2 regions of the Enterobacter sp. CP102 genome follow, and region 2 is predicted to be linked to the other one. Evidence: predicted binding sites of a transcription regulator. Region 2 holds the regulator's gene; the other holds the start of a gene.
The links. The regulator PurR, encoded in region 2, represses purine synthesis genes. The targets are predictions, from matches to a motif close to CANGCAAACGTTTGCNTG.

Region 1 (8,108 bases), 870 kb from region 2:
ACCCGGCCTACGGTCACGATGTTGTAGGCCCGGTAAGCGTCAGCGCGACCGGGCGTTACAGACTTACTTACGACGCCAGGTGGTACCCTGCGCGCCATCTTCCAGAATGATACCCATCTCGGTCAGACGGTTACGCGCCGCATCTGCCGCCGCCCAGTCTTTCGCCTGACGCGCTTCCAGACGTGCTTTGATCAAGGCTTCAATCTCTGCCACTTCGCCATTGTCCGCCTGCGCGCCGCTTTGCAGGAACACATCCGGCTCCTGCTCCAGCAGGCCAAGCACTGAAGAAAGCTTACGCAGATGGGATGCCAACGCATTGGCCGCTGCCATATCTTCTGATTTCAGGCGGTTCACTTCACGCGCCATATCAAACAGCACGGAGTAGGCTTCCGGGGTGTTGAAGTCGTCGTTCATCACCTCAACAAAGCGCGCTTCAAAGGCTTCGCCACCGGCTGCTGCTACCGATTTGTCGGTACCGCGCAGCGCGGTGTACAGGCGCTCCAGCGCAGAACGCGCCTGTTTCAGGTTCTCTTCGCTGTAGTTCAGCTGGCTGCGATAGTGGCCGGACATCAGGAAGTAACGCACGGTTTCCGCATCGTAATACTTCAGTACGTCACGCACGGTGAAGAAGTTGCCGAGCGATTTCGACATCTTCTCGCGGTCAACCATCACCATTCCGGAGTGCATCCAGTAGTTAACGTACTCACCGCCGTGCGCACAGGTAGACTGCGCGATTTCGTTTTCGTGGTGCGGGAACATCAGGTCAGAGCCGCCACCGTGAATGTCGAAATGTTTGCCCAGCTGTTTGCAGTTCATCGCTGAACACTCGATGTGCCAGCCCGGACGGCCTTCACCCCACGGGGATGGCCAGCTTGGTTCGCCCTCTTTGGACATCTTCCACAGGACAAAGTCCATCGGGTTACGCTTCACGTCAACAACGTCAACGCGCGCGCCGGCCTGCAACTGATCCAGATCCTGACGGGACAATTTGCCGTATGCCGGATCGGTCGGCACAGAGAACATCACGTCGCCGTTATCCGCCACATAGGCGTGACCACGTTCGATCAGCTTCTCAGTGATATCGATAATTTCATGAATATGGTGGGTCGCACGCGGCTCGCTGTCCGGGCGCTGAATATTTAATGCATCAAAGTCTTTGTGCATTTCAACGATCATGCGATCCACCAGCGCGACAAAGCTCTCACCGTTTTCATTAGCGCGTTTAATGATTTTGTCGTCGATGTCGGTGATGTTACGCACATACTTCAGGTTGTAGCCCAGAAAACGCAGGTAACGAGAAACCACGTCAAAAGCAACAAAGGTGCGGCCATGACCGATATGACAGAGATCGTAAACCGTAATACCACACACGTACATGCCGACTTCCCCGGCATGGATAGGTTTAAATTCCTCTTTTTGGCGCGTCATTGTATTAAAGATTTTTAACATCGAAGATTCCATGTAAACACGTGTGTGGACGAAAACCGGGTATTCTACCCGTAATTCAAACCCGAAGCAGCACACAATGCAAGGTGATCGCATCCTGTGGTTATGCTATAACAAGCCCCTATATGTGACCCGAACACGGGTTGACGCACCACAATAACGGAACAGGATGCAAAAATGGTTACTTTCCACACTAATCATGGCGATATCGTAATCAAGACTTTTGATGACAAAGCGCCTGAAACAGTTAAAAACTTCCTGGACTACTGCCGCGAAGGTTTCTACAACAACACCATCTTCCACCGTGTGATCAACGGCTTTATGATCCAGGGCGGCGGTTTCGAACCTGGCATGAACCAGAAAGAAACTAAAGAAGCGATCAAAAACGAAGCAAACAACGGTCTGAAAAACACCCGTGGTACGCTGGCAATGGCCCGTACTCAGGCTCCACACTCAGCAACCGCGCAGTTCTTCATCAACGTGGCTGACAACGACTTCCTGAACTTCTCTGGCGAAAGCCTGCAAGGCTGGGGCTACTGCGTATTCGCAGAAGTGGTTGAAGGTATGGACGTTGTTGACAAGATCAAAGGCGTTTCTACTGGCCGCAGCGGTATGCACCAGGACGTTCCTAAAGAAGACGTTGTGATTACAAGCGTGACCGTCAGCGAGTAATTCGTGGCGACACTCTTTATTGCAGATTTACACCTGCAAACAGAAGAACCGGCGATCACCGCCGGTTTTCTGCGTTTTTTACGCGGTGAAGCCAAAAACGCCGATGCGCTTTACATTCTGGGCGACCTGTTTGAAGCCTGGATTGGCGACGACGATCCCAACCCGCTGCACCACGACATTGCCGCCGCCATTAAAGCGCTGGTCGATTCCGGGGTCCCCTGCTACTTCATCCACGGCAATCGTGATTTCCTGCTCGGCAAACGTTATGCCCGTGAAAGCGGCATGACCTTACTGCCGGAAGAACAGGTGCTCGACCTGTATGGCCGTAAGGTGTTGATCATGCACGGCGATACGCTCTGCACCGACGATACCGGCTACCAGGCATTTCGCGCCAAAGTCCACACCCCGTGGATCCAAACGCTGTTCCTCGCTCTGCCGCTGTTTATCCGCAATCGCATCGCTGCGAAAATGCGCGCAGGCAGTAAAGCCGCCAACAGCAGCAAATCCATGACCATCATGGACGTTAACCCACAGGCGGTTATCGATGTGATGGAAAAACATCGCGTGCAATGGCTGATCCACGGTCATACCCATCGCCCGGACGTCCATTCGCTTACCATCAACAGCGAACCCGCTCATCGCGTCGTGTTGGGAGCCTGGCACAGCGAAGGCTCAATGGTAAAAGTCACGCCCGAGAGCGTGGAGCTGATCGCATTTCCTTTCTGATACCCCACCGCACTAAATGATCAAATGAATTCAATTTTTTTGAATGATGTTGGCAAATTGTTTCGATTTTAATCAATCCATGGTCGGTCTATTATTTATCACATCAGGGCAACACGCCCTACTACAGACAAAACACTTAAGGAATACGACCATGAAATCCATCAAAACTTTCGTTGCAGTTGCCGCTCTTTCTCTGATCTCTTTCGGTTCTTTCGCTCAGAGCGTCAGTGCTACCGCCTCTACCATTGACCGTGCAGAAGCCAAAATTGCCGCTCAGGCTGCTGAACAGGGTGCGTCATACAAAATCACCAGCGCACAGTTCAACAACCGCGTTCACATGACTGCGGAACTGACTAAATAAGACCCCTGATTGCCGTGCCGCCAGTAAACAGACCAGCGACAGCGACAATACGATGAGTAAGGAACAGAGAATGAAAACAATCAGCATCGTGAGCACCCTGCTGCTGGCCGCTGTCCTGTCCACTGGCGCGATGGCGGCGGAGCATCACTTCTCCACCCCGGAAGCAGGTTCGAATATCGACACCAGCATGGAAAATCATATTGATGTCGGCCATGCATTCGATAAAGAAAACCTGACAGCAGGAAATCTCCTGTAAAAATCGCCAGAGATTTTCGCTAAACAGACCGCCAGATGCGGTCTGTTTTGTTATGCGCGGGTGGCCACAACGGCTCAAGTTTTAGCCGCGCAACCGTTTTCCTTGCCCGTATTACATGCTATTCTCTGTGCCCTCGAAAGCAGTGTGTTTCGCACCACAGGAGTTTTAAGACGCATGTCTTCCCGCAATAATCCGGCGCGTGTCGCCATCGTGATGGGGTCCAAAAGCGACTGGGCTACCATGCAGTTCACCGCCGAAATCTTCGAAATCCTGAATGTTCCGCACCACGTTGAAGTGGTTTCCGCACACCGTACACCCGATAAACTGTTCAGCTTTGCCGAAAGCGCTGAAGAGAACGGTTACGAGGTGATCATTGCCGGTGCGGGCGGCGCAGCACATCTGCCAGGCATGATTGCCGCAAAAACGCTGGTGCCAGTATTAGGTGTTCCGGTACAAAGCGCAGCATTAAGCGGCGTTGACAGCCTTTACTCTATTGTTCAGATGCCACGCGGTATTCCGGTGGGTACGCTGGCGATTGGCAAAGCCGGTGCGGCAAACGCTGCGCTGCTGGCCGCACAGATTCTGGCGACTCACGATAAAGCCCTGCATCAGCGTCTGGCTGAGTGGCGTAAAGCCCAGACCGACGAAGTGCTGGATAACCCGGATCCGCGGGGTGCGGCATGAAACAGGTTTGCGTTCTCGGCAACGGTCAGCTCGGCCGGATGCTGCGCCAGGCCGGTGAACCGCTGGGAATTTCCGTCTGGCCCGTCGGGCTGGATGCCGAACCGGAAGCCGTGCCTTTTCATCAGAGCGTGATCACCGCCGAGATCGAACGCTGGCCGGAAACAGCCCTGACCCGTGAGCTGGCGCGTCATAACGCTTTTGTTAACCGCGATGTGTTTCCGATCATTGCCGACCGCCTGACCCAAAAACAGCTGTTCGACAAGCTTGGTCTGGCGACCGCGCCGTGGCAGTTGCTGTCCGATAAAAGCGAGTGGAACGATGTGTTTGCCATGCTCGGTGAACTGGCGATTGTGAAGCGTCGCGTGGGTGGTTACGACGGCCGCGGGCAGTGGCGCTTACGTGCCAGCGAAACCGCCGAACTGCCGGATGATTGCTACGGTGAGTGCATTGTTGAGCAGGGCATCAACTTTAGCGGCGAAGTCTCGCTGGTTGGCGCGCGTGCACACGATGGCAGCACCGTGTTTTATCCGCTGACGCACAACCTGCATCAGGATGGCATTCTGCGCACCAGCGTCGCCTTCCCGCAGGCGAATGCCGCGCAGCAGGCACAGGCAGAAGATATGCTCTCGGCCATCATGCATGAGCTGGGTTATGTGGGCGTGATGGCGATGGAGTGCTTTGTCACTCCTGCCGGGCTGCTGATTAACGAACTGGCTCCGCGCGTGCACAACAGCGGGCACTGGACGCAAAACGGCGCATCCATCAGCCAGTTTGAGCTGCACCTGCGCGCCATTACAGACCTGCCGCTGCCGCAGCCGGTGGTGAACAGCCCGTCGGTGATGATCAACCTGATCGGTACCGATCTGAACTACGACTGGCTGAAGCTGCCACTGGTGCATCTGCACTGGTACGACAAAGACGTGCGTCCGGGGCGTAAGGTGGGACACCTTAACCTGAACGACACCGATGAAGGTCGTCTGAGCGCGACGCTTGAAGCCATTATTCCGCTGCTGCCACCAGAGTACGCCAGCGGGATTGTCTGGGCACAGTCGAAGCTCGCGTAAGTCTCCTCCGCCGGGGAGTTGATCTTCCCCTTCCCCGGCGTAAAATCCCCTTCCATTGCTGTTTTGATTTCTGGAATCACCATGCACGATGGAACGGACTATCGCGCGATCCTCGCGTCTGATACCCCTTTAATCGACGTTCGCGCGCCGATCGAATTCGCACAGGGCGCGATGCCCGCCGCAATCAACCTGCCATTAATGAACGACGACGAACGCGCCGCCGTTGGCACCTGCTATAAACGTCAGGGGCCAGAAGCCGCGCTGGCGCTCGGTCATAGCCTGGTGAAAGGCGACACCCGCGAGGCGCGCATTCAGGCCTGGCGCGAAGCCAGCCTGGCAAATCCCGACGGCTATTTCTGCTGCGCGCGTGGCGGACAGCGCTCGCATATCGCCCAGGCCTGGCTTAAAGAGGCCGGCGTGGATTATCCGCTAGTGAAAGGTGGCTATAAGATGCTGCGTCAGGCAGCCATTCAGGCCACCGTTGAGCAGGTGCAAAAACCGATGGTGCTGATTGGCGGCTGTACCGGCAGCGGTAAAACCCTGCTGGTGAAGCAGCACGCGCAGGGGATCGATCTGGAAGGGCTGGCGCACCATCGGGGCTCGTCGTTTGGCCGCACGCTCACGCCGCAGCTTTCGCAGGCAAGTTTTGAGAACCAGCTGGCGGTTGAGCTATTAAAAAAAGATGCCGCACGCTGGGTGCTGGAAGACGAAGGCCGCATGATTGGCTCTAACCACCTGCCGGAGTGCCTGCGCGATCGCATGATGCAGTCGTCAATTGTGGTGGTGGACGACCCGTTCGACATTCGCCTTGAGCGCCTGCGCGAAGAGTATTTCGACCATATGTGGGCCGATTTTTCTGCCGCATATGGGGAAGAGACAGGCTGGAAGGAGTACAGCGAGTATCTGCACCACGGTCTGTTCGCCATTCGCCGCCGCCTGGGGCTACAGCGCTTTGCTGAATTTACCGCGTTATTAGATAGCGCACTTCTGGAACAGCAACGTTCCGGCAGCACCGGGGCGCACTTTAGCTGGCTTGCGCCGCTGTTGAATGATTATTACGACCCAATGTACGGCTATCAGCTGGAGAAGAAAGCAGAGAAGATTGTGTATCGCGGGACGTTCGAAGAAATAGCCGAGTGGCTTGATCGCTGATAAAAGCCGGGTGGCGCCTACGCGTGCTTTGTAGCCCCGGTAAGCGCAGCGCCACCGGGGAAACAGACGACTTAGAAGTCGTAACGCAGACGCACCAGGTTCATATCGCCCAGATCGTCGGTGCTGGAGGTGAACACGTGCTCGTAGTCAACACGGAAACCGTAATCCAGCTGGAAGCTGATACCCACGCCGTTGTCGATACGCTGGTAGTTACGACCATTCACGTATTCGATGCGATCGCCCATGAAGTAAGGCTGGATAGATTTAACCGCATACTGACCGATTGGGAATTTGTAGCCCGCGAAGTACTCAATACCCCATGCGTCACCGGCAAAGTAGTTGTTGGTAGATACTTTTTTGGTGGTCATGAAGTTCTGGTACCAGCCGCCGCCCGCGGAGAAGGTCCAGTTATCAGGCGTCCAGCTCAGCGCCGTACCCAGGATGTTCTGATCGTAGGTTTTGCTGTCGCTGTTTTCCGGGTTACGCATTTCCGCGCGGGTGTAGTTCCACGCCGTACCCCAGGTCAGATCTTTGGTCAGGTGATAATCCAGACCCAGTGAACCGCCGCCTTTACGTTTGTAACGCAGGCCATTGCCTGGCAGGTATTCACCGTCTTCGAACAGGTAGGATGCATAGATATCAGCATCGCCCACGGTTTTCTTATATTTCAGCATCTTGCGTGAACGATAAGAACCGTCGTAGTCGCCGTTGATACCGTTACCTGGTGCCTGGCCGATCATGTCGTAGTCCCAGATATCGGTTTTCGCGCCAACCACATCATAGTAAACGCTGTTCTGTTGACCGAAGGTCAGCGTACCCCAGGTGTCGCTCTTCAGACCGGTGTACAGCATACGGCGAGAGGTGTTGTTTGCACCTTCTGCGTAGTGGTTATCCCAGTCGAACAGCGCAGGAATGTTCACACCCAGCTCGTAGTAGCTTACCCAGCTGATGTCATCAAACAGATAGTAATCTGCTGCGAAACGGAAACGGGTGCCGCCGTCGAAGCCATTACGTTTGTAGGAACCTTTATCGCCGTCGCCAGTCATCATGTTGAACTGAGGACGGATACTGCCGCCAACGGTGAAGTTAAGACGGCTCAGCGGATCGCCCGCCTGTGGATCTTGTTTCAGAACAGTGATTTCCGCCTGAGTTGCGAAAGACGTCAATGCCACTGCCGCGCCGATCGTTGCCGCCAGCGCTGTTTTTTTTATAGTCATTATTTTTCCTTGATAGACACGCTGCTAAATATTTAGCAGGTGAATATTAACTGGAAAATATAGGGCTGTGTGGGTGGGTTTTTAATGATTTGTGCTACTAAAATGATGGGTATTATCGATTTGTGCTACTAAGTGATTACGTACCAGCATATAAACCGGTACGCAATCATCACGGAACTCAACTAACTGACAAACTGACGGAACAGCGCTTTGCCTTTTAGCAGCCGCGTACCGAGCCAGCCGCCGCACAGCGACAACAGCACCGCACCGCAAACAGGCAGTGTGAACCACAACCGCCAGTCAGGCTCCCACGGGAAGTCAAAGACCCGGGTCTGGAGTACCGCCAGCGCCGTTTCAGCACCAATGGCCGCCACCAGGCCAGCCACCAGGCCCAGCAGGGCAAACTCGCACCACAGGGTAGTGCGCAGCAGACGTTTCCCGGCCCCCAGCGTACGGTACACCACCAGCTCCTGATGGCGCTGACGCATCCCGACCTGCACCTGAGCCAGCAACAACAGCACGCCACAGAG
Region 2 (8,108 bases):
TGGATGAACAGGGCTGGATTTCACCGGACACCACGCTGCATTTCCACGTTGACCCGTTCGAGGGTGCCAACTTACAGCCAGAAGCGCTGGCCTTTAACGGCATTGACCCGCATAACCCCCTGCGTGGCGCTGTAAGCGAATACGATGCACTGCACGCCATTTTCAAAATGGTGCGCAAAGGCATGAAGGACAATGATTGCAGCCGCGCGATCATGGTGGCGCATAACGCAACCTTCGATCACAGTTTTATGATGGCGGCTGCCGAACGTGCATCGCTCAAACGCAACCCTTTCCATCCGTTTGTTACCTTCGACACCGCAGCCCTGAGCGGCCTGGCGCTGGGACAAACGGTATTATCCAAAGCCTGCATCACGGCAGGAATTGCGTTTGACGGGACTCAGGCGCATTCCGCGTTATATGACACCGAACGCACGGCCGAACTGTTCTGCGAAATTGTGAACCGCTGGAAACGTCTTGGCGGCTGGCCGCTACCGATGGGCGATGAGGCAGATATTCAATCGTAGGTCGGGTAAGCGCAGCGCCTCCCGACAAAAAAAAGCGACCTCGACGGGTCGCTTTTTTATTTTCGCAGATAACTTACTCTGCGTCTGGTTCTTCAGTTTTGTACTTAGCAGCGGTTTCTTTGATCAGCTGTTGCAGTTCGCCACGCTGATACATTTCGATCAGGATGTCGCAACCGCCAACCAGCTCACCATCAACCCACAGCTGCGGGAAGGTCGGCCAGTTTGCGTATTTTGGCAGCTCAGCGCGAATGTCCGGGTTTTGCAGGATATCAACGTAAGCAAAGCGCTCGCCACAGGCAGACAGCGCCTGAACTGCTTGTGCGGAGAAACCGCAGCTTGGCAGCTTCGGAGAACCTTTCATGTACAGGAGAATTGGGTTTTCAGCAATCTGGTGCTGGATTTTTTCAATAGTGGTGCTCATGTCTTGCTTCCTTTAACTTCTGTTACGGCATTCGTCTGACATTGTAGCGGTTCAGAGCGGCATCGGAAAATAACATTTTTTTCACGTCTATATATTTTAAACGTTACCGGCATAAGTTGCATTCCAAATGTAGCTTAACCCTGCTGCGGGTAAGGTTTTGCTTAAGGAGTAAACAATAGTGCTACAGATTGATGAATTTTTTTGCACTTGCTAACGAAACATAATTTTAGATTGAAAAATGCTATTAACTTATCGGGTTTTTATAGATTAGAATCGACGGGTTTTGAAAATCACACGCAGGTATGATTGATGACCTGCATTTACCAGGGGACTGGCCAGTGGCGCGGATAAATAAAATCTCGATCACGCTCTGTGCTTTATTGTTTACGACACTCTCTTTCACGCCAGTGGCTAACGCCTCCCAGCAGGCGCGGCATTCTGCTGTACAAAAAACGCACCTGGCGAAAGTCACAGAACGTAAGAAAAAAACCAGCAGTAAGAACGAAAAGAAAAAAACCACCGCACAGACAAAACGTACTGCCTCCAGCAAAGCCAAAATCACTCACACAACCTCATCCAGCTCGCGCAAAGCCCAGCAAACTGCCGCTAATCTCGTTACCGAAAAATGCACGACCCGCAAAGGTCACAAAGTGAAGTGCGTTAAAGGAATGAAGGTTGCGGAAGTGCATAAAGTACGCGTCCAGAAAGCGCAAAAAACCGCGATGAACAAGCTGATGGGGCAAATTGGCAAACCTTATCGCTGGGGCGGAACCTCACCCCGTACCGGTTTCGATTGCAGCGGTCTGGTGTATTACGCTTACAAAGATCTGGTGAAATTCCGTATTCCGCGTACCGCAAACGAAATGTATCACCTGCGCGATGCTTCACCGGTCGATCGTGGTGAGCTGGAAAACGGCGATCTGGTGTTCTTCCGCACTCAGGGGCGCGGCACGGCTGACCACGTGGGTGTTTACGTGGGTAACGGGAAATTCATCCAGTCCCCCCGTAGCGGCCAGGACATTCAAATCACTTCTCTGAGCGAAGATTACTGGGTACGCCACTACGTTGGCGCACGCCGAGTGATGACCCCGAAAACCATTCGTTAATCCCTGCCCTGCCGCGTCTGCGGCGGGGTAAGTTCCTCTTTTGCATACCCTTTCAATTTGCTACTCTATCCTTGTTGTCCGTATGGTTATTGGCAACATAAAAAATAATAAGGAGAGAAGCAATGTCGTTCGAATTACCTGCATTACCGTATGCAAAAGACGCCCTGGCTCCACACATTTCCGTGGAAACCCTGGAATATCACTACGGCAAACATCATCAGACGTATGTCACCAACCTGAACAATCTGATCAAAGGCACTGACTTTGAAGGCAAAACGCTGGAAGAGATCGTGCGTAGCTCTGAAGGTGGCGTGTTTAACAACGCCGCTCAGGTCTGGAACCACACGTTTTACTGGCACTGCCTGGCACCGAATGCAGGCGGAGAACCAACCGGTGAACTGGCCGCCGCCATCAATGCTGCGTTCGGCAGCTTTGCTGATTTCAAAGCAAAATTCACTGACGCAGCGATTAAAAACTTTGGCTCCGGCTGGACCTGGCTTGTGAAAGAAGCCGATGGCAAACTGGCTATCGTATCAACATCCAACGCGGGTACACCGCTGACCACCAGCGCAACTCCGCTGATGACCGTCGATGTGTGGGAACATGCTTACTACATCGATTACCGTAACGCGCGTCCGAACTACCTGGAGCATTTCTGGGCGCTAGTTAACTGGGAATTTGTTGCGAAGAACCTCGCAGCGTAAGAGACACGCAGAAGGGTTCGCCCTTCTGCGTTTTTTGATTATTCAGCAGCGCAGGCCGTTTCTGGCTGTTTACGACCCGACATCAATACCAGCAGTAACCCCAGAGCGGCAATAATCGCTCCCATCACCGGCACAAAGCTGTACCCCAGGCCACCCGAAATCACTGCACCGCCAGCCGCTGCACCCAACGCATTACCCAGGTTAAACGCACCAATATTCACGGATGAAGAGAGTCCAGGTGCCTCATGAGCCACACGCATGACACGCATCTGCAACGGTGGAACCACGGCAAAGGTTGCTGCACCCCATACCACCATCGCAATGGCCGCGCCAAACTCGTTACGCGCCAGCCACGGAATGGCCACCATGATGACAATCAGCAGCGTTAAGAAGCCTTTCAGCGTGCCGCTCACGGAACGATCTGCCAGCTTGCCGCCCAGATAGTTACCAATAGAGAACCCTACGCCAATCAGCACCAGCATCGCGGTAATAAAGACCGGCGTGGCATGAGTAATATCGTGCAGCACGGGCGAAATATAGGTATAGAGCGTAAACATCGCCCCTGCCCCCAGTACCGTGGTCAGAAGCGCAGACAACACCTGAGGACGCACCAGCACGGACAGCTCTTTGCGTACATCCGGGCGTTCACCAGCGCTGCCTTTTGGCAACGAGAAGAACAGTGCGACCATCGCAATCACACCCAGTGCAGCGGTTGCCAGGAACGACATACGCCAGCCGATGGCTTCACCCAGCCACGTGGCCGCAGGGACACCGCCGATATTGGCGATGGTCAGGCCCATGAACATGGTTGCCACGGCGCTGGCCTGCTTATGTTTAGGCACCACGCTTGCGGCAACCACCGAACCCAGTCCGAAGAAAGCACCGTGGTTAAGGCTGGTCAGGATACGTGACAGCATCAGCGTGGTGTAATCCGGTGAAAGCGCAGAAAGCACATTCCCCAGCGTAAAAATGGCCATCAGGAAAATCAGCGCATTACGGCGCGCACGGTGTGAAAGCAGCAGCGTCATTAACGGTGCCCCTACCATCACACCAATTGCGTAGGCGCTAATCAACATACCGGCCGCAGGGATAGAGACGTCCACACCCCGGGCGATAACAGGCAATAACCCCATCGGGGAAAATTCGGTGGTGCCAATCCCAAAAGCGCCAATCGCCAGGGCCAGCAGTGGAAAATTGATTTTCATGAGTCAACTCCGGATGCCGTGTCGTACCGCGACACAGAACAAAGAAGTCAAAAGCATGACACCAATCACAAAAAATGAGAAGTTAACAATTTGGCAAAAGATTTTTGCCGGAGAAGTAACAATCGGGGAAAATCCGGAGGGAGAGCGTTCTCCCCCCGTTTGAATCAGTGCAATACAGCCGTCAGACCCGCGGCAACAATCAGAGCCAGCACGATAACGGTGGTCGTCAGCGAAAACTTAAGATCGGTACTCATCAATTTTTCTCCTTTTAATCACCTTACGAAAAGTGAGCTTGCTCATTTTTACACAGTTTACGTCAAAAATCTTCCTGGATTTAAACTGATATCCACTTTTGCTCTTCCCCTTTTCATCAAGATAGGACAAAATTCCACGCTAAATTTATTAGCGTACCGGCCATTGACCCCCTCCTGACGTCCTGTGTCGTTTTCCCGGCGTGTCGCAATTCCAGATTGCGTGATAAGGGTGAGAGAAGGCAAACGTTTACCTTCAAGTTTTTCAGGAGCTTAGGATATGGTCTGGAGTGACATTTAATGGCAACAATTAAAGACGTGGCAAAACGCGCAAACGTTTCCACTACAACCGTATCACATGTAATTAACAAAACCCGTTTTGTAGCGGAAGAGACGCGTAATGCCGTCTGGGCGGCGATCAAAGAACTGCACTATTCGCCAAGTGCGGTCGCGCGTAGTCTGAAAGTTAATCACACCAAATCCATTGGTTTGCTGGCCACCAGCAGTGAAGCTGCGTATTTCGCAGAGATCATCGAAGCGGTCGAGAAAAACTGCTTCCAGAAAGGCTATACCCTGATCCTGGGTAACGCGTGGAACAACCTTGAGAAACAGCGCGCGTACCTGTCGATGATGGCGCAAAAACGCGTGGATGGCCTGCTGGTCATGTGTTCTGAATACCCGGAATCTGTGCTCTCGATGCTGGAAGAGTATCGGCACATCCCGATGGTGGTGATGGACTGGGGTGAAGCGCGCGCCGATTTTACCGATTCCGTTATCGATAACGCCTTCGAAGGCGGCTACATGGCCGGTCGTTATCTGGTGGAACGCGGTCACCGCGAGATCGGCGTGATCCCGGGCCCGCTGGAGCGTAACACCGGTGCAGGCCGTCTGGCCGGGTTTATGAAAGCCATGGAAGAAGCGCTGATCACCGTACCGGAAAACTGGATTGTTCAGGGTGACTTTGAGCCTGAATCCGGTTATCGCGCGATGCAGCAGATTGTCTCCCAGCCGCATCGTCCGACTGCCGTCTTCTGCGGCGGCGATATTATGGCAATGGGTGCGCTTTGTGCTGCCGATGAGCTGGGTCTGCGCGTACCGCAGGATATTTCTGTGATCGGGTATGACAACGTGCGCAACGCGCGTTTCTTCACTCCGGCGCTGACCACCATTCACCAGCCGAAAGATTCTCTGGGTGAAACTGCCTTCAATATGCTGATGGACAGGATCGTTAACAAACGTGAAGAGTCACAGTCAATTGAAGTCCACCCGCGTCTTATTGAGCGTCGCTCCGTTGCGGATGGTCCTTTCCGCGACTACCGCCGTTAATCGTGTACGGAGCCAGTTAATCTGGCTCCCGTAACCACTCCCTGTTCAGCGTTTCACTGTCTCCCAGATAATCCAGCAGCCACGCCATCGCGGGCGATACATCGCTTTGCTGCCAGGTCAGACAACATGCCGCGTCCGGGAACGGGTTTTCCAGCTCAAGAGCAACCCACTCTCCGGCATCGATTCGTGGTCTGGCAAAATGGACCGGCACCATCGCCACACATAACCCGGCAGTGAGGCAGGTCGCGGACGACTCCCAGTCTGGCGCAATCACCCGCCGCTGGTTATCCAGCAGCCAGGTTACACGCTTGGGTAGCGAGCGTGACGTATCTTCCAGCACCAGCGAGGGCCAGTTACGCAAGGTATCGTCACTTAACGGTCCCGGCATTGCCGCCAGCGGGTGATCGCTTGCCACCACGCATTTCCAGCTTAACATTCCCATATCGCGAAATGCGTAACGTCCCCCTACGGGTATGGCCTGTGTTGCGCCGATCGCCATCTCTGCCCTGCCGTCTGCCAGTGCATCCCAGACACCGTTAAAGACTTCCTGGGATACCCGCAGCTCGACATCGGAGAAGTGGCGATAAAAATCGACAATCATCTGCCGGGTACGTTCGGGTTTGACGATGTTATCCACTGCAATAGACAGATGCCCTCGCCAGCCGTTTGCAATCTGCTGACACTGTTCACGGGTGATCTGCATTTTTTTGATAACAGAACGCCCTTCTTTCAAAAACCACGCCCCGGCAGGCGTTAACTCCACGTCGCGATGGCGGCGTTCAAACAGCGGAACCGCCAGCCATTCCTCAAGCTGACGCACCGTGTAGCTGATGGCCGAGGGGACGCGGTGGAGTTCCTGCGCGGCTCCGCTGAAGCTGCCATTACGGGCGACAGCATCCACAACTTCAAGAGAATAATCTGACCACATTTTCTGCCTGCAAAAAATTTGAATGCACCCGCCAAATATTAGCGTTTCACAAGCTGCTTTGCACTCCCTACACTCTGCGCCAACGTACACCTGCCTCCTTAAGGAGAATAAAACAATGCAACCCAGGAAAGGTTTTTTAGTCTGGCTCGGCGGCTTAAGCGTGCTGGGCTTTTTAGCTACCGATATGTACTTACCCGCATTCGCCGCCATGCAGGAAGATTTGCAAACGCCTGCCGCAGCCATCAGCGCCAGCCTGAGTTTGTTCCTCGCCGGGTTTGCCTTTGCGCAGCTGCTGTGGGGACCGCTCTCTGATCGTTTTGGTCGTAAACCGGTGCTGTTACTGGGCCTGGCCATTTTTGCCGTGGGCTGCCTTGGGATGCTGTGGGTACGCGACGCGACCTGGCTACTGGTGCTGCGTTTTGTTCAGGCCGTCGGCGTTTGTGCCGCAGCGGTCACCTGGCAGGCGCTGGTGACGGATTACTATCCGGCCTCACGGACTAACCGGATTTTTGCCACCATTATGCCGCTGGTTGGCCTTTCCCCTGCGCTGGCTCCCTTGCTGGGCAGCTGGATCCTGGCGCACTTCGACTGGCAGGCGATTTTCGCCACCCTGTTTGCCATCACTCTGGTGCTGATGCTGCCCGCATTCGCCCTGAAACCCGCGCATAAAAAAGAGACGCACCCGGAAGCGAAGCCGATTACCTTTACCTCTTTGCTGCGCACCAAAGCGTACCGCGGCAACGTGCTTATCTACGCTGCCTGCTCCGCCAGCTTCTTCGCATGGCTGACCGGCTCCCCCTTTATTCTGCATGAGATGGGTTACAGCCCGGCCGCCATCGGCCTGAGCTATGTTCCACAGACCATCGCCTTCCTGGTAGGTGGTTACGGTTGCCGCGCGGCGCTGCAAAAATGGCAGGGTCAGCAGATGTTACCCTGGCTGCTGGTACTGTATGCGTTAAGCGTTGTGGGTACCTGGGCCGTCGGCTTTATTCCGGGCGCAGGTCTGGTAGAAATCCTGATCCCGTTCTGTGTGATGGCGATTGCTAACGGTGCCATTTATCCGATTGTAGTGGCGCAGGCTTTACGCCCATTCCCGCAGGCTACGGGCCGTGCGGCAGCCTTGCAGAACACACTGCAACTGGGGCTGTGCTTCCTGGCAAGCCTGGTAGTATCGGCACTGATTGCGACGCCGCTGCTTACCACCACCAGTGTGATGTTGGTGACCGTTGCCCTTGCTGGCATCGGCTATCACATGCAGTCATCGGCACACCGTGAGGAAAATACGGCAGGCCAGGCTGAAACATCTCACGCATAATCGCGCCAGCAATTATGTTACATTTCAGTGATTAGGTTGCTAAGAGTTTTCTGTTGAATCACCAAATTTTGAGGCCTATACTAAATTTGGTTCGATTAAATACGATAAATATTAAGTGTTAACGGGAGCCGGAGTGCTCCCGTTTTACCATGGAAGGCCTTTCGGCAAGGGCTATCTCCCTTCCTCTGTTCTACGTCGGATACTAGCCTCACGGGGCGTAATACCGTGAGATTTCTCACAAACCAAGAAAAGCGTCTACGCTGTTTGAAGGTTCTAATCACAGCAAGGTGATGGAGAAGCTATGAGTTCATCGTGTATAGAAGAAGTC

Region 1: purE (5-(carboxyamino)imidazole ribonucleotide mutase) is a predicted target of PurR. The motif match lies at 3,548-3,565, and genes of this name have one in related genera.

What each region holds. Positions count from the first base shown of each region.
Region 1 is NZ_CP104014.1:1,127,534-1,135,641, reverse strand. It holds gene cysS (cysteine--tRNA ligase) at 64-1,449, opposite strand; gene ppiB (peptidylprolyl isomerase B) at 1,624-2,118, shown strand; gene lpxH (UDP-2,3-diacylglucosamine diphosphatase) at 2,122-2,844, shown strand; gene N1249_RS05295 (YdgH/BhsA/McbA-like domain containing protein) at 2,996-3,205, shown strand; gene N1249_RS05290 (hypothetical protein) at 3,276-3,461, shown strand; gene purE (5-(carboxyamino)imidazole ribonucleotide mutase) at 3,636-4,145, shown strand; gene purK (5-(carboxyamino)imidazole ribonucleotide synthase) at 4,142-5,209, shown strand; gene mnmH (tRNA 2-selenouridine(34) synthase MnmH) at 5,291-6,361, shown strand; gene N1249_RS05270 (porin) at 6,433-7,578, opposite strand; gene ybbP (putative ABC transporter permease subunit YbbP) at 7,761-8,108, opposite strand, start outside.
Region 2 is NZ_CP104014.1:1,998,730-2,006,837, reverse strand. It holds gene rnt (ribonuclease T) at 1-524, shown strand, start outside; gene grxD (monothiol glutaredoxin 4) at 598-945, opposite strand; gene N1249_RS09430 (C40 family peptidase) at 1,284-2,051, shown strand; gene sodB (superoxide dismutase [Fe]) at 2,174-2,755, shown strand; gene N1249_RS09420 (MFS transporter) at 2,794-3,960, opposite strand; gene N1249_RS09415 (YnhF family membrane protein) at 4,125-4,214, opposite strand; gene purR (HTH-type transcriptional repressor PurR) at 4,512-5,537, shown strand; gene punR (DNA-binding transcriptional activator PunR) at 5,554-6,465, opposite strand; gene punC (purine nucleoside transporter PunC) at 6,581-7,780, shown strand; gene cfa (cyclopropane fatty acyl phospholipid synthase) at 8,082-8,108, shown strand, end outside.